2 regions of the Aeromonas enterica genome follow, and region 1 is predicted to be linked to the other one. Evidence: riboswitches for the same ligand, from Rfam matches in the RefSeq annotation. Region 1 holds a riboswitch; the other holds the start of a gene.

Region 1 (16,127 bases):
AATTCTACCTGCCCGGTTGCCCCGATCAGCCCGTGGATATCGCCGCCTGCTATTTCCCCGAGATTTGACGAGCCCCCGGTAGCAAAGACGTTATCTGATCATCGAAACAGGTCACCGGAAATAGCTGATGTCCGGTTCTGTGGTCAGATGCCTTGACCAGATTGAGTCCAAACCTTATTTATTGAGACTCTTTTCATGGACCTGGAGCCAATATGCGACTGACCCCACCCCTACCGCCACAGGATGAGGAGCTCGATGCCCTGCGGATCGGCCTGTCTGGCTACAACGCTGACAAGGCGGGCACCTATCTGCGAGAACGGATCGCCAGCTTTATCAAAGATGAACAAGGCAAGGTGCTGGGCGGCATAGTCGCCGATATCAAGTGGGGCTGGTTGCACGTGGACTGGCTCTGGATCGACGAGCGCATCCGCAAGGATGGCTGGGGTGCCCGCCTGCTCGGCGCCATGGAGCAATATGCCCAAAGCAAGGGCATCACCCACTATCATCTGGAAACCACCAGCTTCCAGGCGCTGCCCTTCTACCAGAAACAGGGCTACACCGTCTTTGGCGAACTGCCGGATATGCCGCCGGGGCATATCACCTATTTTCTGAAGAAGATGGGTGCCTAGCCCATGCCATCGGACCTGGAATGAGAAGAGGGTTGAGTGCACAGGCACTCAACCCTCTTTTTGATCAGTGACTGGCGGAGCGGCTGCCGTTCCAGAGCAGTTCGCCACTGCGCAGCTCCATCAGGCTCATGGTGAGCCGATAGCGACTCCCCTCGGCCACCAGATCCCCGTAGAGCATGTAACCTGCCCCTGTCTGGCGGCCTAGCCGTACCAGAGATGCCGGGTTCATGCCCCCTTGCTGATACTCGAGCTGCCCCGTGATGGCGGCGACCTGACCGGGATCGACGAAGCGAAAACCACTCCTGGACTGGATCCGCTTGCTCATGGCCGCCGCCATGGCGCGGGTATCCACCGGCTCACCGGTACCGTTTTGGGGCAGGGTGAGCAGCAGCACGGGATTGCCACTTTGCGCCAGCTCCCGTACCTCGGGGGCCTGCACGAAGGCATCCGCCATGGCCAGCGCCAGCCCGGTCGGGGCCACCGGCTTGGGTAGCGGCGCCCCGGTATCCGGCTTGGTAACCGGTTTGTCCGGCTGGCTCACTGGCTGGTCCGGTTCACTGACTGGCGCCGGGGTGCCGCCATCAGGATTGATCGCACAACCGCCCAGCAGCAGGGCGCTCAGCACGAGCAGGTGACGCATCTTCATCTTGTTCTCTCCGCCAAAAGTCCGTAGTGGCGGAGCCCAAGCCCCGCATTCCTTCCATGCTAGAGACAAACCCGCCCTGGGTCGATACGCCAGATGACACGGGACGACAGAGACTGGCCAACTCGCACCCGGCCAGTGATGCACCACAAAAAGGTGGCAGGCCGTCATCAAATTCCTTTACGGTATTGTGCTGACAGATTCGAAAGGAGAGCATCTTGCACGGACCCGATCCCGCCAACCCCCACCCCATGAAGGGCTTCCCCCAGGTGTGCTTTATCAAGAACACCATCAAGGGGCCCAATATCGAGGTGGGCGATTACAGCTATTACGACGACCCGGAAGACTCGGCAGGCTTTGAGCGCAACGTCCTCTATCACTTCCCCTTCATCGGCGACAAGCTGATCATCGGCAAGTTCTGCGCCATCGCTCGTGGGGTCAAGTTCATCATGAACGGTGCCAACCACCAGACCTCCGGCTTCTCCACCTACCCCTTCTTTATCTTCGGCAACGGCTGGGAGAGCGCCGCCCCCGCACCGGGCACACTTCCTTACAAGGGAGATACCGTTATCGGCAACGATGTCTGGATTGGCTATGAGGCCCTGCTCATGCCGGGTGTCAGGGTCGGCAACGGCGCCATCATCGCCGCCCGCTCCGTGGTCACCGGCGACGTGCCCGACTACGCCGTGGTCGGCGGCAACCCAGCCAAGGTGATCCGCTACCGCTTTGACGATGACACCATCGAGCGCCTCAACGCCCTCGCCTGGTGGAATTGGCCGGTGGAGCAAATCAGCCGGAGTTTGCCGTTGATCAGCGGCGGAGATATTACGGAATTGGAGAAGGTGGGTTTATAGCAGTCCATCTGGAGGCGTCGGGGAGAGCCTCCCCATCTGATCGCAGTACAACCTTGGGGAGAACACATCAATCCCCCAGACCATTGTGATATATGCGAACTTAATTCAGGCTCTACATGGAGTTACCCGAATGACCTTACCAACACCCGCTTTCACTGTCGTCCTCTCAACGCCGCCCGTCGAAACCTATCGCTATCTTCGAACAGCAGCGGGACTTAGCTCGAAGACTATTGAGGCCGCAGAACGTGGCCTGCCCAATACGCTGTTTGCCGTCCAGATATTTTGCGGCCAGACCGCAATCGGCATGGGCCGCGTTATCGGAGATGGCGGGACATTTTATCAAGTCGTTGATATTGCAGTCCTGCCTGAATATCAGGGTCAAGGTGTAGGCAAAAAGATCATGGCGGAGATCGCGGACTATATCGCCCGCGAAGTGCCGGAGTCAGGCTATGTCAGCTTGCTGGCAGATGGGCAGGCTCAGCGACTCTATCAACAATTCGGTTTCTCGCTCACGGCTCCTGCCAGTGTTGGCATGTGGCTTAAGCAGGTTGCCGTCGAAAAGGCCTAACCATTCATCCACATGAAAAAGCAGGACAACCCATGACATTCCAGCCACTTGCCAATGCCAACCTCGTTATTCGCCCCTTCGAACCGGGCGATGCCGATGAATTTGTCCGCGCGGCACACGAATCCATCGAAACGGTCGGCATCTGGATGAGCTGGTGCTCCCACTCATTCACTCGGGACAGCGCGCTGGAATGGTTTACCACCTGCGATCAGGATCGCGAGGCGGGACGCGCCTTTGACATGGGTCTCTTCTGTACCGCCACCGGCCAGCTCTTGGGTGGCGCCGGCATCAACCAGCTGGCAGCTCATCATCGCTACGGCAACATCGGCTATTGGGTGAGGCAATCCAGACAAGGCCAAGGCATCGCCCAACAGGCAGTCGCCCTGCTCAGTGACTTTGGTTTTCAACAGTTAGGTCTATTTCGGCTGGAAATCGTGATGGGAGTTGGCAACACCGCCAGCGAAGCGGTTGCCATCGCAGCCGGTGCCACCTTTGAGTGCCGGGCAAGTAATCGCATCTTCCTTCATGACCAGCCCCTTGATGCGAATATCTATTCGATTATTCGTCACTCCTGAATCCGGGATCCGTAACAGGATGCCAGAAATATCTGCCTCAACCTCACACTTTCAATAAAAACAGCTTCATACAAAACCAATCAAAATGTAACATCCTTTATTATCAATAAAATCAAAAGCATATAAAATGCTCAATTTAAACTCCCCTTATAATATTAGAAATAACTTTCATTTATATATAAGACTTTCAACAGGTATTTTCTATATTTTTAAAATTGAACTTAAGTAACTAAAAGGAGTGGTGATGGAATTATTAAATTTAGATAACAGTCATTTTTGGACTGCTCTCCAACAGCGTACAGATTTAGCGGCACATGGTAATTTAAATGCGGCGCTTTATGCCATTGAACTACATGGAAGTGTGGGAGATATAACAAGCATTGCACCTGACATCATAACCGAGGGGGGAGATGATGAGAATATAGATATTCTTTTTGTTGATGAAGATTCTTCAAGAATATATGTAATCCAATCATTTCAATCACCAACTTTTAGAAGTCAGGGAGCTCGCCCTAACAAAGCTAGAGACAGTAGCTATGCTGTCACCGCCTTATTTTCAATGAATATTGACGACATACCAAACAGGATTAAAAATCAAGTAATAAAAGCACGAGAGTGCATTCATCTAGACAAAATAAAAACCATTCACATCTGGTTTGTTCATAATTGTCCACAGACTGCGGAATGTAAAAGAATTATGGATGGGATTGGTGCACAAGCAACAACAACCTTAAGAGGGCAAGGAAAAGGAAATATTATCATTGACTCCGCTGAGATTGGCCTCGAGAATTTAGACCTTTTTTACCTCTCTCAACAAAATGCTATTTTAATTAGCGATATAATAAATGCTGAAAATAATCCTGGATTTATAGAATCAAGTAATGCCGGATGGAAAGCATTCAGTACCAGCATTAGTGCTTCATTCTTAAAACAACTCTATGATAAATACGGAGAGGATAAACTTTTCAGTGCAAATGTCCGTTCATATATGGGCAGCAATAACAAAGATCAAGCAATAAATGGTCAAATTAAAAAGAGTGCTTTAGAAACCCCTTCTGACTTTTTTGTTTGTAATAATGGTATAACGGCTCTGGTGCATGACTTTGATGTTATAAACATTAATGAAAAAGATGAACTTCTTGGAAGATTAAATACAATTACAGGTATTTCGATCGTTAACGGTGCTCAGACAACAGGTTGCTTATCAACAATTGAGCAAGAACTTGATTTGAACATTAAAGTCGGCATTCGATTTATTAAAGTTAATGACGATGATAAAATAAGAAAAATAACTCTTGCAAACAATTCCCAGAATAAAGTGTTAGCGTCTGATTTTAGGTCTGGTGATGAAATTCAAACTCGCTTGCGTGCTGAATTTGAAACAATCACAGATGTTTACTATAGCGGGGGGCTTAGAAAAAACCTATCTGCCGCGCAAAAGCGCATATTGATTGACCCAGAATCGCTAGCGCAAATATTAATGGCGTTTCATGGTCATCCTACAAGTAGTTATCATCAGAAAACTGAAATTTGGGAGAAAGATGAACTTTATGGGGTTTCATTCAACAAAACCATAACTTCAAGGCATGTTATTTTCATTTACAGTCTGTACGAAGCTATTCTTAAAATAAAATCAGAAATCGCTTACTTAAATCGCCACAACACTCTGTTAGAACAAGATAGACCTAAAGCCGAGTTTCTTAGCAGACCGGGCGTAAATTTCATAATCATACATGCCATATCCTCTATTATAGAGATGATTACCAATAAACCAATACCAAATAGATACTCTATTTCATTTCAAGAAAACATTACTAGGGCTCAGGCTATAAGCCTATGGGAACCAGTAATAAAACAAATAATAAAGCGGACAGGGCGACTTTTACCTGCGACTGAAAACAGATTGTCACAACGAGTAAAAATAACAGAAACCATTGAGGGCTTTAGAGAAGATATGGATATGTTTCGCGATAACTTCCCTGACTGGTTCCCTGAATTCATACGCGCAATGAAGATATAGCTACATCCATCTTGGTGGCATAATTGGATTTGTGCCGTCGGGTGTAGTTAACGATGGAACTGCACCCTACAATTCTCCTGAATTTATGGCGGGCACAATCTTGATCACCCCCTCTTATTCGCTGAGGCGAGCCCGTTTGTCCAGACCGCGAGACAGGATGTCGAGCGAGCGGCGCCGGGCCATGGATGGCCCGTCGGCGCGTGCCGTCGGACAAGCGGGTGAGCCGAAGGAACCCGACCAAGTCGGGCGAATAAGCGGGGGAGAAAACCTTTGGTGACTTTGGGTCTTTCCAAAGTCACTCGCCCAAGCCCGAAGGGCGGGCGAAACCCCTTCGAGGCCAGCGGCCTCGCGTCCTGCACGGCAAGGCCGTGCCACCACACAACGGCTCCTGCCGACAACACCATTCCTCGGAACGGACGATTACGCCTACCGGCTAATCGACCCTACGATTGCACGGCGCAGCCGTGCCTGCTTGCCACAGGCACGGAGTCTGGCTGGACGCACGGGAGCCACCGGCAAAGGGGGGCCTGGCCGCCCCTATCGGCCCAAAAACGCCTCCCAGTCCTTGAACACCGGCTGCAACCCAGCCTGCCGGACGGCATCGGCCACCTCACCGAGAGATCGGTCGTCGTGGATGGCGAACTGCTCCAGCTCCTCCTTGTCCCCTTCCGCATAGCCGCCCGGCTGGGTGCGCGACTCCGCAGACATCTGGGTGATGCCGAGGCGCAAGGCGCCATTGCGAAACGCAGGCGACTCTCGGGTCGACAGCGACAACTCCAGCGTTGGCGAGAAGAGGCGCCAGGCGCAGATAAGTTGCACCAGCTGCCTGTCCGACATCACCACCTCGGGCTGCAGGCCGCCGGTGCAGGGGCGCAGGCGCGGGAAGGAGAGCGAATAGCGGCTCTGCCAGTGGTGGCGCTCGAGCCAGCTCAGGTGCTCGGCCACGAAATAGCTGTCGGCGCGCCAATCAGATGAGAGGCCGATCAGCGCCCCCAACCCTATCTTGTCGATGCCAGCACTGCCCAGCCGCTCCGGGGTGGCGAGCCGCCAGTCGATATCCTGCTTGTTGCCGCGCAGGTGATGACGGGCGTAACTGGGGGCGTGATAGGTCTCCTGATAGACCATGACGGCATCCAGCCCCAAGGTCTTGAGCTCGGCGTAATCGGCCTGCGACAGGGGCTGCACCTCCATCGCCAACGCGCTGAAATGGCGGCGGATCTGCGGCAAGTGTTCACGAAAATAGGCCATGCCCACCTTGCTCTCGTGCTCGCCGGTCACCAGCAGCACGCTGTCGAAGCCGCGCGCCTTGATGGCCAGACATTCCCGCTCAATTTCCTCTGCATCCAGCGTCTTGCGCTTCAAGCGATTGCTCATGGAGAAGCCGCAGTAGGAGCAGTCGTTGGCACAGAGGTTCGACAGATAGAGGGGGACATAGAAGCCCACCGTATTGCCGAAACGCTGGCGAGTGAGACTCTCTGCCAACTGGGCCATCTGGGGTAGATAAGCCTCGGCGGCCGGGGAGATCAGCGCCATAAAGTCGGCCAAGGTGCGGCGTGGATTGGCCAGCGCCCGCTCGACATCCCGGGTCGTCTTGGCGCGGATCTGCATGCCGATATCGTCCCACTCCAGCTCGCGCCAACGCTCGACAAAGCTTGCTTCCTTTGTCTCAGCCGCGGCCCTCACCCCCTCTCCCACAGGCAGAGGGGAGCGGATCCCATCCATCTCGGGAATCGGGGCGAGAGAGGCCATCGCCACCGAGTCTTGCCCAGTGCTCAGGCTCATAAGGCCTCCAGAAAATCGGTGAGCGGGCTGGAGGCGCTGGCTTGCAGGCCGCGCGCGCCGAGGCCCGCCTCATAGGCGCTGCGACCGGCCTCGCAGGCCAGCGCGAAAGCGCGGCCCATGGCGACCGGATCCCGGCTCACGGCGATGGCGGTGTTGACCAGCACGGCATCGGCACCCAGCTCAAAGGCAGCGGCGGCATGGCTTGGCGCCCCTATCCCCGCATCCACCACCACGGGCACCCGCGCCTGTTCGATGATGATGGCGAGGAAATCCCGGGTCACCAGCCCCTGGTTGGAGCCGATGGGGGCGCCGAGCGGCATGACGGCGGCGCAGCCCACCTCTTCCAGTCGCTTGCAGAGCACGGGATCGGCCCCGCAATAGGGCAGCACCACGAAACCCTCTTTCACCAGCTGTTCGGCCGCTTTCAGCGTCTCTATGGGATCGGGCAGCAGGTACTTGGGGTCGGGGTGGATCTCCAGCTTCAGCCAGTTCGTCCCCAGCGCCTCCCGGGCCAGATGGGCGGCAAATACCGCCTCGGCGGCCGTCTTGGCGCCCGAGGTGTTGGGCAGCAACTTGACCCCGAGCTTGAGCAGCGGGGTGAGGATGTCGTCGTGGCGCTTGCCGGGGTCCAGGCGCTTGATGGCCATGGTCACCAGCCGGGAGCCGCTTGCTTCGATGGCGGCCGCCATCAGATCCGGGCGGGCAAACTTGCCGGTGCCGGTAAAGAGGCGGGACGAAAATTCATGGTCGGCTATGGTCAGCATCTCAGCCTCCGGCGATGGCAGTGAAAAGGTGGATCTGGTCCCCGTCATTGAGTCGGGTGTCTGGCCAGCGGCTGCGGGGCAGCACGGCGCCGTTGAGGGCCACCGCCACCCCCTGCGGGGCTACCTCGCGGGCCGCCAGCAGCTCGGCCACGCTGATCTGGTTATCCGGGCTGGTCGTCAGCACCAGCTCGCTGTCGTTCAATCGGATCTTCATTGCGCATCCTCCATGGGCTGGGCAAGGGTGACGCCGCCACACACTGGGCAGGCGGGATCGGGGGACAACCCCAGGGTCTGCCACTCGTGGGTCAGGGCATCGAAACGGCGCAGGGTGCCCGCCACCGGGCTGGGTTTGCCCAGCAGCAGATGCAGGGCTTCCAGCGCCTGCAAGGCGCCCATCACGCCGACCAGAGGGCCTGTGACGCCGCTGCTCTGGCAGCTTTCCGTGATGCGGGTGTCCGGCGGATAGAGGCAGGCATAGCAGGCCTGTTCGGGGGCGGCTCGCGCCATCAGCTGACCCTGCCAGCCGACGGCGGCGGCCGAGATCCAGGGCTTGTTATGAGCCACGCAGGCGGCGTTGATGGCGTGGCGGCTGGCGAGGTTGTCGCAGCAGTCGACAACCAGATCCACCTCGGCCACGAAGGCTGGCAGGCTCTGCTCATCGAGCCGCTGATTGATGGCAATCAGCTCCACATGGGGGTTGTGGGCCGCCAACCGCTCGCGGGCCAGCTCGGCCTTGGAGCGATTGACTGCCTCGGAATCGAACAGGATCTGGCGCGGCAGGTTGCTGGAATCCACCACGTCGCCGTCGGCGAGCCACAAGGTGCCCACCCCGGCTCCGGCCAGATAGAGCGCCAGCGGCGAGCCGAGCCCACCGAGGCCGATGATCAGCACGGATGCCTCTTTCAGCCTCGCCTGCCCCGCTTCGCCGATTTCGCTCAGCATCAGTTGCCTGCCGTAGCGCAGGTATTCAGCATCAGAGAGCATGATCGGCCTCCTGCTGCGTGATGGCCTGATGGGTAAGCGCAGAGCAGGGCTCATCCCCCGCCCCCACGGCCGCCAGCAGTCGGGCGGTGGCCCCCTGCCAGTCGTCGCTGGCCGTGATGGCAGACACTAGAGCAATGCTGCCCACCCCGCTTGCCTGCACCGCAGCAATGCGATCCTCGCCGATGCCGCCGATGGCGACCGTCGGCCAGTCGCACATGAGTGCCCGATAGCGTTGCAGCCGCACCAGCCCCTGCGGGCGGGACGGCATCTGCTTGGTGTTGGTGGGGAAGATATGACCCAGCGCGATATAGGAGGGCACCAGCTCCCGGGCCCGCATCAGCTCGAAGTAGCCGTGGGTGGAGAGACCGAGGCGCAGGCCGGCGGCCTGGATGGCGGCGAGATCTGCCGTCTCCATGTCCTCCTGCCCCAGATGCACGCCGTAGGCACCGGCGGCTATGGCCTGCTGCCAATAGTCGTTGATAAAGAGCCGCGCACCAAAGCGGCGACCGAGCGCCACCGCCTCGGCTATCGCTGGCGTAACCTGGGCGGCGGGCAGGTTCTTGATGCGCAGCTGGATGGTCTTGACCCCCTGCCCCAGCAGGCGCCTGAGCCACTTGACCGAGTCCACCACAGGATAGAGGCCGAGCCGATGCTCTGTCCGGGCGAAGGGGCCATCGGGCAGGCGAGCCTCGCTAGGGGGATAGAGACCAAAGCGGCGATCCAGGCTCGACCCCGCCAATACGGCGCGGGGGAAGTGCGCGAGGCTGGTCGGCCAGCCGAGATGGGCTATGGGGCCAGGGCCGGCCCCCACCCCTTGTGCCCCCGCCAAGCCTTGCTGCAGGTAGGCGCGCGCCAGCGTGATGGCGTCATCGACCGGGTGATCCTGCGCCACCACGGCGGCGATGGCGCTGGCGTAGCAGCAGCCGGTGCCGTGGCCGTGGCGGGTGTCGAGGCGTGGCGCCCCTAGCCAGAACTCGCGGTGCTCGTCCTGGTAGTAATCGAGGCAGAGCTCGTCGCTCCAGCCCAGATGGCCGCCCTTGACCAGCACGGCGCGGGCGCCCAGTTCGCGCAGTCGCGCCGCCCCCGCCCGCACCAGCTCAGGGCTGCTGGCGGGAATGCCGGTCAGCGCCTCCAGCTCGGGGCCGTTGGGAGTGATGAGGGAGAGACGCGGCAGCAGCTGCTCACGCACCGCCGCCAGCATGTTGGCTTCGGCCATGGGGGTGCCCGTGCTGGCAATCGCCACCGGGTCGTAGACCACAAAAGGCGCCGCCAGAGTATCGAGCCGCCGGGCCAGCACCTCCACATGGAGCCGGGTCGGCAGCAGGCCTATCTTGATGGCCGCCGGCGGCAGATCGACGCCGAGGGCGTCGATCTGGGCGCAGAAGGTCTGCATCAGCACGGGGTCGACCATCTTCACCGCCACCGAATTCTGGGCCGTGATGGCGGAGATGACGGAGCAACCGTGCACACCCAGGCTGTGCATGCTGTGCAGATCGGCCTGAATGCCGGCGCCGCCCCCCGAGTCGGAACCGGCTATGGTCCAGACGATGGGTCGGCTGTTCATGCCTCCTCCCGTGCCGGTTTGAGGGCCGCCGCCTGATGGTAGAGTTCGCTCCCCTTCTCCTTGAAGGTCTCCGCCATCTGCGCCATGCCGCTTTCGACCTGGGCCACCACCCGCTCCTGCTGGCCATCCATGCCCACCAGCTTCACCTCGACCGCTTCCAGGCTGGCCGCGTAGTCGCGCACGTCCTGGGTGATCTTCATGGAGCAGAACTTGGGGCCGCACATGGAGCAGAAGTGCGCCACCTTGCCTGACTCCTGAGGCAGGGTTTCGTCGTGGTAGGCGCGGGCGGTCTCGGGATCCAGCGCCAGGTTGAACTGATCCTCCCAGCGGAACTCGAAGCGCGCCTTGGACATGGCGTTGTCGCGGATCTGGGCACCCGGATGCCCCTTGGCAAGATCCGCGGCATGGGCGGCGATCTTGTAGGTGATGAGACCCTGCTTCACGTCCTCCTTGTTCGGCAGCCCCAAGTGCTCCTTGGGGGTGACATAGCAGAGCATGGCGCAGCCATACCAGCCGATCATGGCGGCGCCTATGCCGGAGGTGAAGTGATCGTAACCCGGCGCGATATCGGTGGTGAGCGGGCCCAGCGTGTAGAAAGGCGCCTCGTGGCAGTGCTCCAGCTGCTCGGTCATGTTGCGCTCTATCATGTGCATCGGTACGTGGCCCGGCCCCTCGATCATCACCTGCACGTCGTACTCCCAGGCGATTTTGGTGAGCTCGCCCAGGGTGTGCAGCTCGGCGAACTGGGCTTCGTCGTTGGCGTCATAGACAGAGCCGGGACGCAGGCCATCCCCAAGCGACAGGGCCACGTCATAGGCGGCGCACAGCTCGCAGATCTCGCGAAAATGCTGGTAGAGGAAATTCTCCTTGTGGTGCGACAGGCACCACTTGGCCATGATGCTGCCACCACGGGAGACGATGCCGGTGAGGCGCTTGGCGGTCATGGGCACGTAGCGCAGCAAGACGCCGGCATGGATGGTGAAGTAGTCCACCCCTTGCTCGGCCTGTTCGAGCAGGGTGTCGCGGAACAGCTCCCAGGTGAGGTCTTCGGCGATGCCGTTGGTCTTCTCCAGCGCCTGATAGATGGGCACGGTACCGATGGGCACCGGGCTGTTGCGCAGGATCCACTCGCGGGTCTCGTGAATGTTGCGACCGGTGGAGAGATCCATGACGGTGTCGGCGCCCCAGCGGGTCGACCACACCAGCTTCTCCACCTCCTCTTCGATGCTGGAGCTGACCGCCGAGTTGCCTATGTTGGCGTTGATCTTCACCAGGAAGTTGCGACCTATGATCATGGGCTCGGTTTCCGGGTGGTTGACGTTGTTGGGGATGATGGCGCGGCCGGCGGCCACCTCATCGCGCACGAACTCGGGGGTGATGTTCTCGGGCAGGCGGGCGCCGAAACCCTGACCCGGATGCTGGCGCAGCAGCAGCTCTGAGCGCACCCGTTCGCGGCCCATGTTCTCGCGGATGGCGATAAATTCCATCTCTGGGGTGACCAGCCCCTGACGGGCATAGTGCAGCTGGGTTACCCGGCGGCCCGGCTTGGCGCGGCGGGGCTTGGGCAAGTTATCGAAACGCAGGTGATCCAGCCCCTCGTCGGCGAGGCGCTCCTGAGTGAAAGCGGAGCTGAGACCATCGAGTTCCTCGGTATCCCCCCGCTCCAGCACCCAGCCTTGCCGCAGGCGTGGCAGACCGAGACGCACGTCGATGACCGCATGCTCATCGCCATAGGCACCCGAGGTGTCATAGACGGGGACCGGCTCGTTGGCTTCGAACTGCGGGTTCTCCTTGCTGCCGCCGACCAGGGTGTCGGCCAGGGCGATTTCACGCAGCCCCACCCGGATATCGGGGCGAGAACCTTCGATGAAGATGCGGCTGGAGTTGGGGTGGGCCATCCCCTTGAGGTTGTCGATAAAGCGCTGGGCGCTGGCGCGCTGCTCGCGACGGCTGGGGGCTGGCTTGCGCTGTTCGGAAACAGCCTGCTCGGATACGGCCTGTTCAGTGGCGGATGATACGGAAGTAGACATAGCAAAACTCTCATTAACTGGTTGAAGTTATGGGTGTTTGCTTGTCTGGAGTTCGAGGAGAAGATGAACTTGCGGCGGGGTGTTCACGTCAGGAGGGAGAGTGCGGGATGGATCTCCGCTGTGCTGTTCTGCCGCTTTCCTGTTGTCCTGCTTTGGGCAAGATGCTCCAAGGATGGACAACCGGACGGGACAGACTCCCTCCTGTGCGCCCTGACCCATCTCGGGTGATCCCTTCGATGAGCGGGAGAGGCTTGTCCCTTCCCCCGGCGCGGCAACCCGCAAGTTACCCTTGTTTCCCTTCGCAGGTGCTAGCCTGATCAGGTTCCACGGATCCCGAATTAACGGTCTCAGCCTCGCGTCGTTCGACGGTCGGCACTCCGACAAGATGGCGCCAGTATATACGGCCTGTTTATTTACTCAACCATGAATTTTTCACTACACTTGGGCGGTTCATTAACACAGGGATGGTGTTCATTATGCGCATAAAAAAATCATTTTTGCTCAGCCTTATCTTTCTCGGGCTGTACGGTTGCAATGGCAGTAGTGACAACAGAAAAACACTGGCTGAACAGCTCAGTTATGATCCTGCAACCCAAGTTGTTGAAAATGACATGCATGACTCCGTTTTTATTTCGGCACTGGATCTGTCCGGGTTGGACAGCAGCAAAATACAAAAAATCTCGTTCACCATCAGACCAAAAGATGGCAATTATGCCAAACCAGTAACAGCCACTTATGATTGGCAATATCTTGTAGCAAATGGCCTGTACGATGCTGCTAACAACAGGATCCAGCTCCCCATCTTTGGTTTATATAGTGCTTATCCCAATGAAGTAAAAGTCAATATTCAGTTTATTGATACCAGTAGCTACGCATTTCAAAAGACGATGATAACTGCAGACTATATAGACAGCATAGGTATTTATGACAGCGTTGGTATTAGCATCAAGCCGAGCTCGACTCCTAGCTACAGTTATTTTTATCTAAAAGGGTCAAAAAAATCGCCCATCATAATGGATGTAGATGGTGAGGTTCGTTGGGATGCTGATATAAAAATGGCTTCAGGCTCATCTGTTTTCATGGACAATAACTTCCTGACTGGCAGTACAAAAAGCAAAGCTATAGATGTCTTATCCCTCTATGGAAAAACAGATTCATTCACTGTTGATGGAACATCAATGGGTAGTGATGCCTATTTTCACCATAATATTGACCAAGGAAAAGTGGGTGTATTGATTGAACTGGATGGCACTGCCGGAGGAGCATTTAAAATAGAATCATTTTTAAGTGAAATAGACAGCAAGGGCGAAATAATAAAAGAATGGGATCTCGGTAAGATATTCTCTGAATATATGCTGCAGGAAGGAGATGACCCTAGCAATTTTGTCCGAGATGGCGTGGATTGGTTCCATATAAACGCAGCGACTTACGATCCTGCCGATGACACCTTATTAGTCTCCAGCCGCGAAAATTTTGTCGTTAAGCTGGATTACAACACAGGAAAAATCATCTGGTTGCTGGGGGATGAAACCAAACACTGGTACTCCTACCCCTCCCTGCAAAAGCTGGCCTTGTCACTCTCCTCCGGGCAGACGCCGATAGGACAACATGCCATCTCCATGACCAAAGATGGAAAACTGATGTTGTTCAACAATGGGAGAAGAAGTTTCAACAATCCTGCAGGCACCCCGACTGGCATAGACCTCGTCACCAGCCAAACCGCCATTTTCGATATCGACAACCAGAACAAGACGGCTCAGGTGGCCTGGAGTTTCGATGACGGTATCTATTCCGACATCTGTTCCAGCATCTACGAAGACAAGTTGTCTGCCCAAGGTGACTTTCTGATCAACTATGCCGCTGCCGACAACAGAAGCCGCGTCATCATTCAGGGGCTCAATAAGGATAAACAGAAACTGTTCGAGTTCACCTATCCAAGCCCGACTCCCTGCGCTACATCCTGGAATGCCATCCAGATCCCTCTGGAAAACATTCACTTCCAGTGACAGGAAGAGCAGCGCTCCCCGATGGCGCTGCTCTATCTATTCATCTTCCGGATTGGGGATCAGGATCTCGATCACCCGGCCCGTTTCATCGCGGCTCAGCACCAGTTGGCGACCCGGTTGCAGATCGGCGGGACCGCCGTTGAGCCAGCGGGTACCGGCATCGAATATGATTGTGCCCAACCCCTGCAATTGCAGCGAGTGACCGGCCACCGCGAGCAAAGGGGCCTCTGCCCGTCGCCAGTGGCTGGCCGACGCGGACTCTAGCGCAATATCCGTGAGGCGAATATGCTCGGCAACGCCGTTGCGACTCAGGATGGCAAGCCGCATGCCGGGGCTGAGCTCCCCTGTGTGGCGAACCCCGCTCAGACTTGCACTGCCCAGCTCCAGCTCGGCGCCCTGAAACTGCAGGCGAATGCCGTCGTTGTGTTCCAGTTCCACCAGCCAGAGCTCGCCATCGGCGGCCAGGGTGCAGAGCGGCAGTGCCAGCAACAGAAGGGAGGTGCGCGTCATAGCAATAAGCCCATGGTCAAACTCATGTGGAGGTTTAACTATGGATCTGAGCAGGCCATTTTGCCGGTAGACAAATGACGCTTATGTTCAGTCGTCCTCGCGGCAGCGACTCAACCGCATGCCGTCAAACTTGCACTCCAGCTCCAGCCAGCGGCCTTCGAAGGGGGCCAGGCTGTCATCCGAGGTGACATATCCCCAGATACGTCCCTGTGCGACCGGCCCTTCCAGCTCCATCTCATCGTTCTCCTCCAGAGCTTCCACCTCACGGATCACCCTCAGCCCGCCCTCTATCACCCCTTCCAGATCGACCCAGGTGCCACCGAGACCATCCTCGTTCAACCCGTCCTTGAAGCGGGTCCCTTCATCGAGCGTGAAGGGAATGCCGTTGACCATCAGCTGGCCCAGCTGCCAGGTGGTGCGACCGGTCAACTTGAACTCGGCCGACTGCGCGGTGCCAAGCGGCAACAAGATAAACAGCAAGAGCGCGCAGAGAGACTTCTTCATCGGGGATCCTCGGGGTTACACTGCCACACAGGATGGCTTGTCCAGTGTGAGACGAGCGTGAAATGCCGGTCAAAACCAGGAGATCAAAACATGAAAATACTGGTGGTGGAAGACAATCCCCAGGTGGCGGAAACCATCATGGATTACCTGGAGCTGGCGGGGCACAAGATGGACTGTGCCTATCACGGTCAGGCCGCACTGCAACTGCTGGCGCAGCAGCGTTTCGACGTCATCATCATGGATGTCATGATGCCGCGCCTGGATGGCCTGCGCACGGTAGAGCAGCTGAGAGCCGACGGGGTCGCCACCCCAGTGCTGTTTCTCACTGCCCGCGACAGTCTGGATGACAAGCTGGCGGGCTTCCGGGCCGGTGGTGACGACTATCTGGTCAAGCCCTTCGCCATGGAAGAGCTGGAGGTGCGGCTGCAGGCGCTGGCCCTGCGTGGCCCCCGCAGCGACATGGGGGCCCTCAGCGTGGGCGAGCTGACGCTGGATCCCGCCAGTGGCCGCGCCACCCGCGCGGGGGTCGAGCTCAAGCTCGGCAAGATCCCGTTCCAGATCCTCACCCTGCTGGCCCGCCGGGCCCCCGCGCTGGTCACTCGGCAAGAGGTGCTCGACACCGTCTGGGGCGATGAGGAGCCGGACTCCGACGCCCTGCGCAGCCATATCTACGCCCTGCGCAATGCCCTCGACA
Region 2 (16,127 bases), on a different contig from region 1:
CCTTATCGCCGAAATTGGCAACGTGATCGAGACCCATCTCACCGAGATTGGCATGATCAAGCTGCCGAGGCTGGATGAGCATCAGCAGGCATTTCTGGCACAGAAGCAGGCCGAACTGCAAGTCCAGCAACCGTCAGAAGAGTCGCAGGCCGGCAGTGGTTTCCCGGCCAGTGCGGCGCTCTGCTACAAGTGCCACAGCAAGGCGCTCGTGCTGAAGGATGGCTGCATGACCTGCCTCAACTGCGGCGATTCCAAGTGCGGTTGAGTGATTGACCGCAGGCAACAGGTCGGTCTTGGTGCCGGCCTTTTTCATTGCTGCTTTTCTGTTCGAACGCACCGGCGGTACACGCGATTTGTTGCGTGATAGTAAAATCGGGCGTAGCGTTGGGGGTAATAAAACTGTCACGGGCGTGTGGTTTCAATGACATCTGAGATTCACACACGTGGCACCTTCAGTGCCAAGGAGGATGCTTATGGACAATACGGACCGAAAGCTGTTTATCCTGGATACCAACGTTCTGCTTCACGAACCCCTCGCCATCTACTCCTTCAAAGAGCATGACGTGCTCATCCCCATGACGGTGCTGGAAGAGCTCGACAACATCAAGGATCGCAACAAGGATGTCAGCCGTGATGCGCGGGTGGCCATTCGTGCGCTGGAAGACGTATTCCGCGATGCGACCCCGGATCAGATCACCCAAGGGGTCCCACTTGCGGGCGAGGCCAGTGGCAATATCTGCATCTTCAGTGACCACCATCTGCCCCAGGATGCCGAGGTGTTCACCGACAAGGAGGCCGACAACCGCATCATCAACGCGGCCCTCTATCTGCAAAAGCATGAATTGAAGCGCCAGGTGGTGCTGGTCACCAAAGACATCAACATGCGCCTCAAGGCCAAGGGCGCCGGGCTTGCCCACGTTGAAGACTACCGTAGCGACCAGCTGATCGACGATATCCGTCTGCTGGCCAAAGGCTTTCAGGTGGTGCCCGGCAGCTTCTGGGAGCGGGTCGGCGAGTGTGACAGCGAGACCCATGGCCGCGATACCGTCCATGTGATCGACTCGAACTTGCTGGAGGGGGTTCACGTCAACCAGTACTTGCTCGACGAGGAGAACTTCTTCGCCGCCAGGGTATTGAGCAACGATGGCCACAAGATCCGCATAAAGGATCTGGGCCGCGAGCGGCTGATGTCGCGCAAGGCCTGGGGTGTCCATCCCAAGAACGTCTATCAGGGCATGGCGCTCGATGCCTTGCTCGATCCGCACATCGATCTGGTGATCCTGACCGGCCCGGCCGGTTGCGGCAAGACCTTGCTGGCCATGGCGGCGGCACTGGAGCTGGTGATTGAGAAGGGGATCTACGAGAAAGTGATCGTCACCCGCAACACTCCGGAAATTGCCGAGAGCATCGGCTTCCTGCCCGGCACCGAAGAAGAGAAGATGATGCCCTGGCTGGCGGCGGTGACGGATACCCTGGAGGTGCTGCACAAGCAGGACGAGAACATGAGCGGCTCGCTCAGCTACATCATGGAGAAGGCCAACATCCAGTTCAAATCGGTCAACTTCATGCGCGGGCGCAGCATCCAGAACACCTTCGTGCTGCTGGACGAGTGCCAGAACCTGACCGCGTCCCAGATCAAGACCATCATCACCCGCTGTGGCGAGGGGACCAAGATCGTCTGCTCCGGCAACCTGGCCCAGATAGACTCCAACTACCTGAGCCCGGTGACCTCGGGTCTGACCTACATAGTCGAGCGTTTCAAGGATTTCGACGGCAGTGCCAACATCTTCCTGAACGGGGTGGTGCGCAGCAAGCTCGCCTCCTTCGCCGAGGAAAATCTCTGATTTAACTGACTGTCTTCATATGAAAAAGGGGAAGCCAAGCGGCTTCCCCTTTTTTGATCCCGTCGCCGGTTCAGCGCCCCAGGGTCATTGCCCAAGGTAGCGCAGCAGGCCGGGGTGATCGCTGTTTTGCAGGATGTCGGGTTTGCCCTGCAGGGCGATGCGCCCCTCGTCGACGAACAGCACCTGATCGGCGATGAGCTGGGCATCCTCCGGGTTGTGAGAGACCATCAGCACCGTGATTGCCTGCTCGCAGGCCAGGCGGGCCACTTCCGCCAGCATCTCCCGGCGCAGAGCGGGATCGAGCGCCGAGAAGGGTTCATCGAGCAGCAGCAATGGCTTGCCGCGCACCAGGGCTCGCGCCAACCCGACCCGCTGTTGCTGGCCGCCGGAAAGTTGCTCCGGCAGTCGCGCCAGCATGTCGCCAAGGCCAACCCGCTCTGCGGCCTGTTTCACCTGTGCCCGCTGAGCAGGGCTCAAACGCAGGCCAGGATGCAGGCCGATGGCGATGTTGTCGAATACAGACAGGTGCAGGAACAGGTTGTGATCCTGAAACAGGGTGGTGACTGGCCGCTCGGCAGGCCCCAGCGGCAGTAGATCTTCGCCATCGAAGCTGAGGGTGCCAGATTCCACCGGCACGAAACCGGCGATCATGCCGAGCAGGGTCGATTTGCCCGCCCCGCTTGGCCCTATCAGCGCGGTGATCTCTCCCTTGGGCAGGGTGGCGCTGAAGCTGACGCGCCAGTCCGGGTAGCTGGTGACCAGCTGATCAATGTTCAGCATGTTTTCCTCCAAGACCCCGCTCAACCAGCCAGAACAGGGAGAAGCAGAGCGTGAGCAGCAGCAGGGCGGTAGCGGCCGCCTCGGTCAGCCGGTAACTGCCGAGCTGCTGATAGAGCAGCCAGGGCAGGGTGGTGAGCTCCTGGCTGCCAAACATGGCGATGGCACCGAGATCCCCCAGAGAAAGGATCATGGAAAGCGCCATCGCCAGCGCCATCGGACGGCGCAGCAGAGGCCACTCCACCAGCCGCAGGCGATGCAGCCCGCTCACTCCCAGGCTGTCGGCCAGCCTATCGTACTGGCGTACCACCAGCTGCATGGGGGCTGAGAGGGTGCGCAACACATAGGGTAGCGCCATCAGGGCGTTGACCAGTACCACCAGCCAGGGGCCGAGGGCAAAGACATCGGTAAAGGGCATGAACATGATGAAGAGGCCGGTGCTCAGCACGACTGCCGGTATCATCAGGATCATGGAGCCGCTGGCTTCCCACAGGGCGGCGGCCCGCCGCTTGCGAGCTCGTACCCGCAGGTGACGGCTGGTGAGCTGCAGACCGCTGCCGAGCAGGGTGGCAAGGGTGCCAGCCGCCAGCGCAATCAGCAGCGACTGGCCGCTGGCCTGCCACAGCTGCGCCGAGGCCAGCGCCGTCAGCAGGCCGGGATTGAAACCGGCCACCAGGATCGCCAGCAGCGGTGGCAGGAAGACGGCGAGCCCCAGAGTGAGGGCAGCGCTGTCCATCAGTCTGGTACCCGGCTGGTGACGATCCGGTCGCAGACAGGGGCGATGGCTGCTGATCCGGCTGGCCGGCGTGGTCTGCAGTTTGTGTTGCAGCAGGAGCAGGGTGGCGGTCAGGATCAACTGCACCAGCGCCAGCCCACCAGCGGTAGCGAGGTCGAAGTCAAAGCGCAACGCCTGATAGACGGCCACTTCCAGCGTAGTGGACTTGGGCCCGCCCCCCAGTGCCAGCACAGTGGTGAAGCTGGTGAAGCAGAGCATGAAGATGAGGCTGGCAAGACCGGGCAAGATGCCGCGAATGAGCGGCCACTCCAGCAGCCGAAAAATGTGTGAGGAGCGCATGCCGAGCTGACTGGCGAGACGCCAGCTCGATTCCGGTATGCTCTCTATGCTCTGCAGCATGAGGCGCGCCGCCAGCGGCATGTTGAAGAAGACGTGGGCCAGCAGTATGCCGAACAGGCCGTACAGGTAGTTGCCGGGATCCAGCCCCAGGCCGCGCAACAGCTGCGACAGCCAGCCCTGTTTGCCGTGCACCGCCACTATGCCGAAGATGGCGATGATGACCGGCAGCACCAGCGAGAGGCCAAACAGCTTGAGCAACAGGCGGCGGCCGATGAAACGGCGCCGCGCCAGCGCTCTTGCCACCGGCATGGCGAGCCCCAGGCTCAGCAGGGTGGAGAGCAGCGCCTGTCCCAGGCTGAAGCCCAGCACATGGCGCAGATAGGGATCGGCCAGCAGGGTACGGGGGGCCAGCGAACCAGCCTGCCACAACAGGGCGATGAGCGGCCCCAGAGATAATAGCAGGATCAACAGGGTGGCTGCGCTACCTGGCAGCCACCAGAGAGGACGAACGCGAGCGCTCACTGGGTGACGGCTTGCAGCCACTCGCGGATCCAGTTCTTGCGATTGGCAGCCACCTCATCGCTGGTGAAACTCAGCGGCTTGCTGACTGTGATCATCTGCTCGAAACCCTTGGGCAGCGGCGCATCTGTCACCGGATACATCCAGTTGCCGGCAGGGATCTCCTGCTGGAAGGCGGGGCTTATCATGAACTGCAGAAACTGGTCGGCCAGCTTGCCCTGTTTGGCGCTTTTCAGCTTGGCGGCCACTTCCACCTGACGGTAGTGTCCCTCCTCGAAGGCGGCGGCCTGATACTGGGGCTTGTGCTCGGCAATCAGATGATAAGCGGGGGATGTGGTGTAGGAGAGCACCATGTCCGCTTCCCCATCGAGGAACATGCCATAGGCCTCGGACCAGCCCTTGGTGACTGTGACCGTCTTTTTGGCAAGCTCAGCCCAGGCTGCCGGCGCCTCATTCCCGTAGACCGACTTCATCCACAGCATCAGCCCCTGACCCGGCGTGGAGGTGCGGGGATCCTGATAGATCACCTTGATATCCGGACGTTCTACCAGCTCTTTCAGGCTCTTGGGGGGCGCTTTGAGTTTGTCCTTGTTGTAGACGAAGGCGAAGTAGCCGTAGTCATAGGGGACGAAGGTGTCATCCTGCCAGCCGCCCGGCACCTTGATGCCATCCAGCCTGGTGGTGTGCGGGGCGAACAGGCCGCTCTGCTTGGCTTCGCTGATGAGGGCATCATCCAGCCCCAGCACCAGATCGGCCTTGCTGTGCTTGCCTTCCAGCCGCAGCCGGTTGAGGATGGCGACGCCATCTTCCAACGCCACAAGGTTGAGGTTGCAACCGCACTCTTTCTCGAACGCCTGCTTGATCTTGGGACCGGGTCCCCATTCGGCGGTGAAGGAGCTGTAGGTATAAACGGTGAGGGTATCGGCCGCGAAGGACTGGGCACTGAGCAGGCTGGTGGCGACCAGCAGCAGGGTTTTCATCAAGTGGCACTCCCTGTTAATGATGAGGTGCCAGCGGATGAGGGCGCAAAAAATGAGCGCCATGCCTCAAATTCCTCCGCCAGCATTATCTGGATCAGGTACACGGGTATAATCTCAGCGGTAAACCGCACCCCGTTTGAGAAACGAACCGCATTGTATTAACGTTCTTGGGGGGAGGCCAGCACAATTGTTCCTGCGGGCCGCCGAGATGGCGTCAGCACAACAGAGGATGTTCGCGTGATCACCAGTACCAAGGAAAGACGCGCCTTCCAGCGCATGATAATCAACGCCCCCGTCACCGTCGTCCAGCAACAGCAAGTGCTGGAGGGGATCTGTCGGGATCTCAGCGCCAATGGCATGGGGATCGCCGTCGCCGAGCATCGGCTCGATGTCAGCCAGCCCATCCGGGTCAGTCTGGCAACCAACAACAACCTGTTGCCGCCGTTCGAGGCCCAGGCCCGCATCATTCGGGTACTGGAAGAGGAAGAGGGCCTGCTGCTGGCCATCGAGTTTCAATCCCAAGCCTGACCGGCCCGTCATGCTCTTCGTCATGCATCGACCAGCCCCGTGCTGGTCGATTTCATTCTGGCGTATTTCCCCTTGTTTTCATGACGGCCCCAACGGGCGGTATTATTTGTCCGCGCGAACCGGCTGAACGCTCAACTGCTTGCTATCGACCAGCGTCTGGCTGGTCGATGCGATCTGGCCCATGGCAAACTGACCCGGGCCGGTCGGTTCCATCAACAGATAGGTTTCTCCCTCCCAGCTCAGGGTCGCCTCACCCGGGTTGGCGGGCAGGGCCACCCCCAGCAGGGCGTGACCCGGTACGAACACCATGGCCTGTTTCAATTCAGGAAAGAGCTGAGCCAGCATGGCTGCCATCAGGGTCACCTTGCTGTCGCAATCCCCCCGGTTCTGCTCCAACACCTGGCGCGGGCTTAAGAAGCCCTTGCCCGAGCGTCCCGACTGGCTGTCGAGCAGCTGATAGGGGATGGCCTGCACGAAGTCGAGCATATGGGCCACCGTCTTCTGGCGAGCCTCCGTCTCTGTGGTGCCCGCCTGTTTGAGCTGTTCGGCCAGCGGCGCCAGCTCGCTGCGACTCTCCAACGCAATGCGCACATGATCCTGCTTGATGGCCGGCATGCCATCGGACGGAGTGAAGGGCTGGAAGTAGTGCTGCTTGAGCCACTCTGATTCCAGCTTGTCCCGTTGCTGGGTGAGCCAGCCCATGGCCTTGTTGACCTGCTCTGGTTGGCGCCCCTTGATCTTGAGCTCCATGTCGGGACGGGAGAGGGCGATCTGCACCTCGGGGAATTCGGTGGCTGCCTGTTGCAACAGGCTCTGCAACACGTCCTCCTGCATGCGGGTCGGCCGATAGGCGATGAGCGGCGGCAACTTGCCTGACTCCAGCCGGTAGGTGAGCTGCTGCGCCTTGCCATCCTTGTCCTGCCAGCCGACGTTGAGCTGACCGCCGTGGCTGTTGAAATAGGTCTGCCCGGCGCTGGCCGGGAGCGCGAACCACAGGCAGCAGAGCAGGAGGATGTTGCTCGTTCTCTTCATCAAGGTTTCCTCTCTGTGGCGCCGTGATGGCCAGCCATGCGTGGTGGGCGGCGTAGCCGGACAATAAAACAGGGATCCAAGGCTCCCTGTTGATTCTACTCGTTTTATTGCCGCTGGCGCGTCAAATCCAGCTCGGCTCTCTTGCACAGTCTCGAAGGCGCCGAGGGCGGCCTTGAGCTTGTGAGGGGGCCGCTCAGATCCAGCTCGGTTGCTTGGCCTCGAAGGCGCTGATGGCCGCCTCGTGCTGCAGAGTCAGGCCGATGGCATCCAGCCCGTTGAGCAGGCAGTAGCGGCGAAACTCGTCGATCTCGAAGCCGAAGCTGAGTTCACCGGCTCGCACCTGGTTGGCCTCCAGATCCACCTCGATCTGCAGGCCTGGGTGGGCGGCAACCAGCTGGAACAGCGCCTCCACCTCTTCCTCTTTCAGGCGCACCGGCACCAGACCGTTGTTGATGGCGTTGCCGTAGAAGATGTCGGCAAAACTCGGCGCGATCAGGGTCTTGAAGCCGTAATCCGCCAGCGCCCAGGGGGCGTGCTCGCGACTCGAGCCGCAGCCGAAGTTCTCACGGGCCAGCAGGATGCTGGCGCCGGCGAACTGCGGCTGGTTCAGCACGAACGCCGGGTTGGGCTGCAGGCCGGCATCATCCAGGAAGCGCCAGTCATTAAACAGGTGCTTGCCAAAGCCGATGCGGTTCACCTTCTGCAAAAACTGCTTGGGAATGATGGCATCGGTGTCGACGTTGGCGCTGTCGAGGGGGACGACGATCCCCTTGTGTTGCTTGAAACCTGTCATGTGAACTCCCTCTTACAGTGCGCGAATGTCGGCGAAGCGGCCGGTGACGGCGGCGGCGGCGGCCATGGCCGGGCTCACCAGATGGGTGCGGCCGGCACGGCCCTGGCGGCCTTCGAAGTTGCGGTTGCTGGTGGAGGCGCAGCGCTCCCCCGGTTGCAGCCGGTCGTTGTTCATGGCCAGACACATGGAGCAGCCGGGAAGGCGCCACTCGAAGCCTGCTTCGAGGAAGATCTTATCCAGTCCCTCGGCTTCGGCCTGGGCCTTGACCTGCTCTGAGCCCGGCACCACCAGCGCCTGTACCCCGGTGGCCACCTTGCGGCCACGGGCGATGGCGGCGGCGGCGCGCAAGTCCTCAATGCGGCTGTTGGTGCAGGAACCGATGAACACCTTGTCGATGGCGACATCGGTGAGCTTCTGGCCCGGCTGCAGGTCCATGTAGGCCAGCGCCTTGCGGGCAGACTGCTGCTCCATCGGATCTGCGAAGGATTCCGGTGCAGGTATGGGTTCATTGACGGCGATCACCTGGCCCGGGTTGGTGCCCCAGGTCACCTGCGGCGCTATGTCGGCGGCGTCCAGCACCACGTCGGCATCGAAGCTGGCGCCTTCGTCACTCTTGAGGCTCTGCCAGTAGGCGATGGCCTGTTCCAGTGACTCGCCCTTGGGGGCGAACTCCTTGCCTCGGATGTAGTCGATGGTGATCTGGTCGGGGGCTATCATGCCGGCTTTGGCACCCAGCTCTATGGCCATGTTGCACACCGTCATCCGTCCTTCCATGGAGAGGCCTGCAATGGCCTCGCCAGCGAACTCCACTACATAGCCGGTACCGCCGGCATGGCCGACCTTGCCGATGATGGCCAGCACCACGTCCTTGGCGCTGATGCCATCGCTCAGCTTGCCGTTGACGCGGATGCGCATGGTCTTGGCGCGGCCCTGCTTCAGGGTCTGGGTCGCCATCACATGTTCCACTTCCGAGGTGCCGATGCCGAACGCCAGCGAACCGAAGGCGCCGTGGGTGGCGGTGTGGGAGTCGCCGCAGACTATGGTGGTGCCGGGCAGTGTGATGCCGAGCTCGGGGCCCATCACGTGGACTATGCCCTGATACTTGTGGTTGAGATCGTAGAGGCGAACCCCGAACTCTTTGCAGTTGTCGGCGAGCGTCTCCATCTGGATGCGGGCCATCTCGCCGGAGGCGGCTATGTCCTTGGTGGTGGTGGAGACGTTGTGATCCATGGTGGCCCAGGTCAGATCCGGGCGGCGCAGCGGGCGCTTCATGGCGCGCAGGCCGTCGAATGCCTGCGGGCTGGTCACTTCATGCACCAGGTGACGATCGATGTAGATAAGCGGCGTTTCGCCTGCCACTTCACGCACCACATGGGCGTCGAATACTTTCTGATAGAGGGTCTTGGCCATTGCTTCTCTCTTCCTTGTTATCTGTTGTGCGGCTCAGATCCGGATGGCGATCTGGCTGCCCATCTCGGACGTGCTCTGCACCGGATGGCGGGCGCTGGCCTGATGCAGGTCGGCGGTGAAGTAACTCTCTGCCAGAGTCTGGGCAACGGCCTGCTCGATGGCCTGGGCGGCGGCTTCCTGGCCCAGGCTGTAGCGCAGCATCAGGGCGGCGGAGAGGATCTGGGCTATGGGGTTGGCAATGCCCTTGCCGGCGATGTCCGGCGCCGAGCCACCGGCAGGCTCGAACAGGCCAAAGCCCGCTTCGTTGAGGCTGGCGGAGGGGAGCAGCCCCATGGAGCCGGTGATCATGGCGCACTCGTCGGAGAGGATGTCACCAAACAGGTTGGAGCAGAGCAGCACGTCGAACTGGGACGGATCCTTGATGAGCTGCATGGTGGCGTTGTCTATGTACATGTGGTTGAGGGCCACGTCGGGATAGGACTTGGCGACTTGCGTCACCACCTCGCGCCACAGGATGGAGGAGGCGAGCACGTTGGCCTTGTCGATGGAGGTGACCTTGGCTTTGCGTACCCGGGCCGTTTCGAACGCAATCTTGGCGATGCGCTCGATCTCGAAGCGGTGATAGACCTCGGTATCGAACGCTTTCTCATCCGCTCCTTCACCTTCACGCCCCTTGGGCTGGCCGAAGTAGATGCCGCCGGTAAGCTCGCGCACGCAGGCGATGTCAAAGCCGCGATCCGAGATGTCGGCGCGCAGCGGGGAGAATTGCTCCAGACCTGTGTAGATGCGGGCCGGACGCAGGTTGCAGAACAGCTTGAAGTGGGCTCGCAGGGGCAGCAGGGCGCCGCGCTCCGGCTGATCGTTTGGCGGCAGATGCTCCCACTTGGGGCCGCCGACCGAGCCGAACAGCACGGCATCGGCCGCTTCACAGCCCTTGATGGTGCTCTGGGGCAGCGGGGTGCCGTGGTTGTCGATGGCGATGCCGCCGACGTCGTGGCGATCATACTCGAGGGCGAAGCCGAATCTGGCCTGCACTTTTTCCAGCACCTTGACGGCCTCGGCCATCACTTCCGGGCCTATGCCGTCACCCGGCAACACTGCGATCCGATAACTGCTCATACTCACACACTCTCCGTATTGATCTTGTCTGTTTTTGTGACGTTGCGTTCCATCTGTTCGGCCACCTGATCGGCGCGCCAGATGCTGTTGATCACATGGATCAACGCCTGGGCCGAGGACTCTATGATGTCGGTGGCCAGGCCCATGCCGTGGAATTTGCGGCCCTTGTATTCGGCGACGATATCGACCTGGCCGAGGGCATTCTTGCCTTCCCCCTTGCCCTTGAGTTCGTACTTGTCGATGCGGATCTCGTAGCCGGTGATGCGATTGATGCACTGGTAGACGGCATCCACAGGGCCATTGCCGGTGGCCGCTTCGCTGATGGTCTCCTGACCCACTTTCAATTTCACCGAGGCGGTGGCGAGCACAGAGCTGCCGCTCTGGACCCCGAGATACTCCAGCTTGAAGTGCTCGGGCTCCTCGTGGATCTGGCTGAAGAAGGCCAGCGCTTCGAGGTCATAGTCGAACACCTGGCCCTTCTTGTCGGCCAGGGTCAGGAACTTGCCGTAGAGGTCGTCGAGATCGTAACTGCTCTCGGCGTAGCCCATGGATTCCATTCTGTGCTTGATGACGTGGCGACCGGAGCGGGAGGTCATGTTGAGGTTGTTCTGGGTCAGGCCGATGCTCTCCGGGGTGATGATTTCATAGGTGTTTTTCGCCTTGAGTACGCCGTCCTGATGGATGCCGGAGCTGTGGGAGAAGGCGTTGGCGCCGACGATGGCCTTGTTCGGCTGCACCGGCATGTTGCACAGCTGGCTGACCAGGGCGCTGGTGCGATGAATTTCACTGTGGCGGATGTTGGTGTGCACCCCGAGCAGATCGGCGCGGGTTTTCAGTATCATGGCCACCTCTTCCAGCGAGCAGTTGCCTGCCCGCTCGCCGATGCCGTTGATGGTGCACTCAATCTGGCGGGCCCCCATCTGCACGGCTCCGATGGAGTTGGCTACCGAGAGGCCGAGATCGTCGTGACAGTGCACCGAGATGATGGCCTGATCTATGTTCGGCACCCGGTTAAACAGGGTCTGGATGATGCCGGAGAACTCGGTCGGCACCGTGTAGCCGACGGTATCCGGGATATTGATGGTGCGGGCGCCCGCCTTGATGGCGGCCTCGACCATGCGGCAGAGATTATCAATCGGGGTGCGGCCCGCATCCTCACAGGAGAACTCCACATCGTCTGTGTAGCGGCGGGCATGCTTGATGGCGCTGATGCCCATCTCCAGCACATCCTCGAAGCTCTTCTTGAGTTTGCTCTCCACGTGGATGGAGGAGGTGGAGATGAAGGTGTGGATGCGAAAGGCCTCTGCGACCCGCAGGGCTTCGCCGGCGGCATCGATATCCTTGGGCAGGGCGCGGGCCAGGGCGCAGACCCGGCTGTTCTTGATGTGGCGGGCTATGGTCTGCACCGATTGAAAATCACCGGGGGAGGAGACCGGGAATCCCACCTCCATGATGTCAACACCGAGCCGCTCCAGCGCCTGGGCTATCTGCAGTTTCTCCTTGACTGTCAAACTGGCCGCCAGGGCCTGCTCACCATCACGCAAGGTGGTGTCGAATATGATGACCCTATCTGACATGTGACTTCCCTCTTCCTAAGTTCGGTGACGTGCATCCTGCGGCGGCATAAAAAAACCCGTGCAGGGTGCACGGGTTTTTGTAAATTCCGGCTATGCCTGAGCCCGGCTACAAGGATCCCGCGCGACTGATCGCGATTAGGGAGAGTAGTAGTAGCGGAGCGGCAATAGGCATGATGACTCAAATCCTTCCAGTCGATAACGCTTTACCAATATCGAGATTTTTATGCTGTGTCAACCCGGACTCACAGGTTCAATCCGCTGGTTTATTTAATCGAATTGTAAAGGTGTGCAAATTTACTTGTCCCATATTCGGCCCTTGCCCGATTATCTGGTCATTCCTGCTGTACTCGATCACCTGCGCAATCAGATCGACTTATCAGTTTTTGCTGAATTATCTGAGGTATTCAATGGAAAAACGTAGACCTGGTCGTCCGGTCGGACGTTCTGACATTCGTGACAAGTTGCTTTCCGCTGCTCGTGAGCGTTTTCTCAATACGCCCTACAGCAAGGTCACTACCCGCGAGATCGCCGAGCTGGCTGGCTCCAATCTGGCGATGATCCATTACTACTTCGGCAGTAAAGAGGGCCTCTACAAGGCTGTGCTGGGCGATGTGGCCGAGCCGCTTGACCAGGCCTGGCATGATGAGACCGGCAATCGCAGCCTCAATGATCTGCTCAACACCTACTATCAGGTGATGGCTCCCAACAGCGAACTGACCTCCGCCATCTCCAGCGCATTATCGACCGAGAAGAGCCCGGGTCGGGATTTTGTGCTGAATCGTCTGCTGGAGCGCCAACTGCCCCAGTTTGACGCCTTGCTGGAGTCCATGAAGAACAACGGTGAACTGGGTGACAACCTGGATCCCGAGATGCTGAAGATCTCCTTCCTCAGCATGATGTGGCAACCGTTCGTGATGAAGGATCTCTACGAGCAGGTATTTGGCCTGACCGTGGATGAACACTTCATGGCCCGTCTGGCGGATCACAACTGCCGTCTGATGGAAAACGGTCTGCGCGGCACCCTGAACTGATCATTTGCCACGCTTGTCGTAAAAAAGGGCCGTTCGGCCCTTTTTTCATAAATCTGTTATCCCCTGTTCAACCAAGTGTCACCTCGTCGCCCTAGTCTGCACAGAGACTTCAGGGAAGGAGGGGTTATGAACAAGATCCAGCAATGGGACCTGCAGGTGTGCCGCATCTGTCTGCTCCACGCCTACAACCGGCCGCAGGCCAGGATCAGCCGGCTCATCTCCCGCACAGGTGACGGCCCGCTCTACGCCGTGCTGGCAGCCCTGCTCTGGTGGCAGGGGGAGGCCGAACGCGAGCTGGTGGGGGTGGCCTTGCTTGCATTCGCCATCGAACTGCCGCTCTATTTGCTGCTCAAGAACCTGCTGAAACGCCAGCGCCCGATAGGGTTGCCGGTCTTCATCACCCCTTCGGATCGTTACAGTTTGCCCTCCGGTCATACCGCCGCCGCCTTCCTGATGGCGACTGTGCTGACCGCCAGCTTCCCGCTCTGGGCGCCCTTGCTGTTTGTCTGGGCCGCGCTGGTGGGGGCATCACGCCTGTTGCTCGGGGTGCACTACCTGAGTGATCTGGTGGCCGGTGCCCTGCTCGGTGGTGGCTGCGCCCTGCTGGCGCTCGGCTGGAGTCAGGGATGAGGATACTATTTGGGGTACAGGGCACAGGCAACGGTCACATCAGCCGCAGTCGCACTCTGGCGCGGGCGCTGCGTGCCCGTGGTCTGGAGGTGGACTACATGTTCAGCGGTCGCCCCGCAGACAATTATTTTGAGATGGCCGAATTCGGCGATTATCGTACTTTCGCCGGCATCACTTTCGTCAGTCACGAGGGGGCCATCTCAGGCTGGCATACCCTCAAGGGGCTCTCGCCGCTGTGCTTTTGGCAGGACATGCGGGCCCTGGATTGCCGCGATTACGATCTGGTGATCAGCGATTTCGAACCGCTCAGTGCCCATGCAGCCCGTCGCTGGGGCAAGCCCAGCCTTACCATCAGCCATCAGGCCAGCTTCGACTGGCCGATCCCGCGCTGGGGCGAGAGCGGCTTCAATCGTCAGCTGATGCGCCACTTCGCCCCGGTCCGCCAGTCCCTCGGACTGCACTGGTTTCACTTCGGCCAGCCGCTGCTGCCGCCGATCATAGATCCCATCGCCCAGGCTCCCGATAATCAGCAGATCCTGGTCTATCTGCCGTTTGAGCAGACTGAGGCCATCGCGGCTCTGCTGTCTCGTTTCAACCAGCAGCGCTTCGTCTGCTTTCACCCGGCCATTCGCAGTGCCAGCCAGTGGCGCAACATAGCGTTCGAGCCGCAGGCGCGGGAAAGCTTCAAGCCGGTGCTGGCCGGCTGTCGCGGCGTCATCACCAACGGTGGTTTCGAACTGGCCTCGGAGGCGCTGACGCTCGGCAAGAAGCTGCTGGTCAAGCCGCTGGGGGGACAGTTCGAGCAGCTGACCAACGCCAAGACGCTGGAGTTGATGGGGCTGGCCCGGCTGATGGATGCGCTCGATGCCAATGCGGTGCGGGCCTGGCTGGATGCCTCGGCCCCGGGCCAGATCCTCTATCCCGATGTGGCGGGCGAACTGGCGGGCTGGCTGGCGGACGGGGCAAAGGAGAGCGTGGCCGAGCTCTCGCGCCGGCTGTGGGCTCGCACCCTGTTTCCGGAAGAGGTGTGTGATCGCTTGAGCGAGCTGGAAGGCGGATGCCCGTTGAGCAGCAGTTGGTTATCGCAAGTGAGCGCCTTTGACTAGACTGAAAGCGATCCCACCAAGGAGAGGATGGACACCATGCGCTTTACCAATGAAAACGGCGACACCATGACCCTGGCAGACAATCTCACCCTGCATGAATTGCTGGACATGGGGGTCAGCATCTCTGTCTGCGAAGAGACGGACCCGGATCAGCAGATCTGGCTGGCAGAACCGGAAGACGATCACTGAGTTCGGGGTTTGTTCGACGGCCCATCCCATGGGATGGGCTATTTTTTTCCAGATTGCCTCGTTGTGACAGCATGATCCGCTAGCCGGTCCCCCATCTTCCCCGCATTGTTCCCACCCGTTTCACCAAGTCACTGAATGTTAATAGCTGTTTGAAATTTATGACTGTTATGGTCAGACAAAGCCGTGGACAAGCGTTCACAAGCGGGTTAAGTTGGTTTTTCACCCGCTTTTCGGGTGAATGATGGAAAAAACCTATTTTTCTACTATCGACGACACCGAACTCGCCTGGCCCGTATTCAGACAACAACAAAACACGGACCGGCGCTGCCGGGAAGCAGCGGACCGTCGATAGCTTTCGCTTAACGGAGCAAAGCCTGGAGGGCTTTATCATGGAGATGTTATCAGGCGCCCAGATGGTGGTTAGAGCGCTGGAAGATCAGGGAGTTGAGCACGTTTTCGGCTACCCTGGTGGCTCAGTGCTCGACATCTATGACGCTCTCTTTGAAAACGGCAAGATGGAGCATGTTCTGGTGCGGCACGAGCAAGCCGCGGTGCACATGGCGGACGGTTACGCCCGCTCCACCGGCAAGGTGGGCACAGTGCTGGTGACCTCGGGTCCCGGCGCCACCAACTGCATCACGGGGATCGCGACCGCCTACATGGACTCTATTCCTCTGGTGATCCTGTCCGGCCAGGTGCCGACCAGCATGATCGGGGAAGATGCGTTCCAGGAGACCGACATGATCGGTATTTCCCGCCCGGTGGTGAAGCACAGCTTCCTGTGCAAAAAGGCGAGCGAGATCCCCGAGGCCATCAAGAAGGCCTACTACATAGCCGCCAGCGGCCGCCCGGGGCCCGTGGTGGTGGATCTGCCCAAAGATGTGCAGAACCCGAAAGAGAAATTTCCCTATCAGTATCCCGAGACCGTCTCGCTGCGCTCCTACAATCCGACCAAGGCCGGACACAAGGGCCAGATCAAGCGGGCTGCCAAGTTGCTGGTGGAGGCGCAGCGCCCCGTCATGTACGTGGGCGGCGGCGCCATCAATGCCAATGCGGATCATCTGGTGACCAAGCTGGCCGAACTGCTGAACCTGCCGGTGACCACCACCCTGATGGGGCTGGGGGCCTTCTCCGGCACTCATCCGCAATTCATCGGCATGCTGGGGATGCACGGCACCTTCGAAGCGAACAAGACAATGCACAACGCGGATCTTATTTTCGCCGTGGGTGCCCGCTTCGATGACCGCGTGACCAACAACGTGGCCAAGTTCTGTCCCAACGCCACCATAGTCCACATCGACATAGACCCCACCTCCATCTCCAAGACGGTGCAGGCCCATGTGCCCATCGTCGGCTCGGTGGAAACCGTGCTGGAGCAGATGCTGGAAGTGATCCGCGAGTGTGGCTTCGACAACGACAAGCAGGCGCTGGCGGACTGGTGGAGCCAGATCGCTCAGTGGCGTTCCCGCAACTGTCTGGCTTATGAGACCCATCCCACCCTGATCAAGCCGCAGCAG

The links. Region 1 has a riboswitch for thiamine pyrophosphate ahead of thiC (phosphomethylpyrimidine synthase ThiC). Riboswitches for the same ligand answer to the same signal wherever they lie in the genome.
Region 2: it holds a riboswitch for thiamine pyrophosphate, as region 1 does, so the genes downstream of both, thiB (thiamine ABC transporter substrate binding subunit) here and thiC (phosphomethylpyrimidine synthase ThiC) in region 1, are expected to answer to the same signal.

Annotation. Positions count from the first base shown of each region.
Region 1 is NZ_JBSTYL010000003.1:347,797-363,923, forward strand. Features, by position in the region: gene ACW5XD_RS05720 (DUF6968 family protein) at 1-68, shown strand, start outside; gene ACW5XD_RS05725 (GNAT family N-acetyltransferase) at 213-629, shown strand; gene ACW5XD_RS05730 (penicillin-binding protein activator LpoB) at 694-1,275, opposite strand; gene ACW5XD_RS05735 (Vat family streptogramin A O-acetyltransferase) at 1,488-2,126, shown strand; gene ACW5XD_RS05740 (GNAT family N-acetyltransferase) at 2,257-2,694, shown strand; gene ACW5XD_RS05745 (GNAT family N-acetyltransferase) at 2,727-3,269, shown strand; gene ACW5XD_RS05750 (AIPR family protein) at 3,514-5,289, shown strand; gene thiH (2-iminoacetate synthase ThiH) at 5,827-7,011, opposite strand; gene ACW5XD_RS05760 (thiazole synthase) at 7,068-7,835, opposite strand; gene thiS (sulfur carrier protein ThiS) at 7,837-8,049, opposite strand; gene ACW5XD_RS05770 (HesA/MoeB/ThiF family protein) at 8,046-8,819, opposite strand; gene thiE (thiamine phosphate synthase) at 8,809-10,383, opposite strand; gene thiC (phosphomethylpyrimidine synthase ThiC) at 10,380-12,413, opposite strand; TPP riboswitch at 12,690-12,803, opposite strand; gene ACW5XD_RS05785 (aryl-sulfate sulfotransferase) at 12,890-14,419, shown strand; gene ACW5XD_RS05790 (hypothetical protein) at 14,456-14,929, opposite strand; gene ACW5XD_RS05795 (hypothetical protein) at 15,017-15,433, opposite strand; gene ACW5XD_RS05800 (response regulator transcription factor) at 15,524-16,127, shown strand, end outside.
Region 2 is NZ_JBSTYL010000041.1:3,644-19,770, forward strand. Features, by position in the region: gene ACW5XD_RS22950 (TSCPD domain-containing protein) at 1-265, shown strand, start outside; gene ACW5XD_RS22955 (PhoH family protein) at 474-1,844, shown strand; gene thiQ (thiamine ABC transporter ATP-binding protein) at 1,929-2,624, opposite strand; gene thiP (thiamine/thiamine pyrophosphate ABC transporter permease) at 2,611-4,218, opposite strand; gene thiB (thiamine ABC transporter substrate binding subunit) at 4,215-5,195, opposite strand; TPP riboswitch at 5,250-5,340, opposite strand; gene ACW5XD_RS22975 (PilZ domain-containing protein) at 5,433-5,723, shown strand; gene ACW5XD_RS22980 (transglutaminase domain-containing protein) at 5,826-6,755, opposite strand; gene leuD (3-isopropylmalate dehydratase small subunit) at 6,949-7,548, opposite strand; gene leuC (3-isopropylmalate dehydratase large subunit) at 7,561-8,958, opposite strand; gene leuB (3-isopropylmalate dehydrogenase) at 8,992-10,077, opposite strand; gene leuA (2-isopropylmalate synthase) at 10,080-11,654, opposite strand; gene ACW5XD_RS23005 (TetR/AcrR family transcriptional regulator) at 12,062-12,685, shown strand; gene ACW5XD_RS23010 (phosphatase PAP2 family protein) at 12,812-13,315, shown strand; gene ACW5XD_RS23015 (MJ1255/VC2487 family glycosyltransferase) at 13,312-14,421, shown strand; gene ACW5XD_RS23020 (hypothetical protein) at 14,458-14,610, shown strand; gene ACW5XD_RS23025 (acetolactate synthase 3 large subunit) at 15,000-16,127, shown strand, end outside.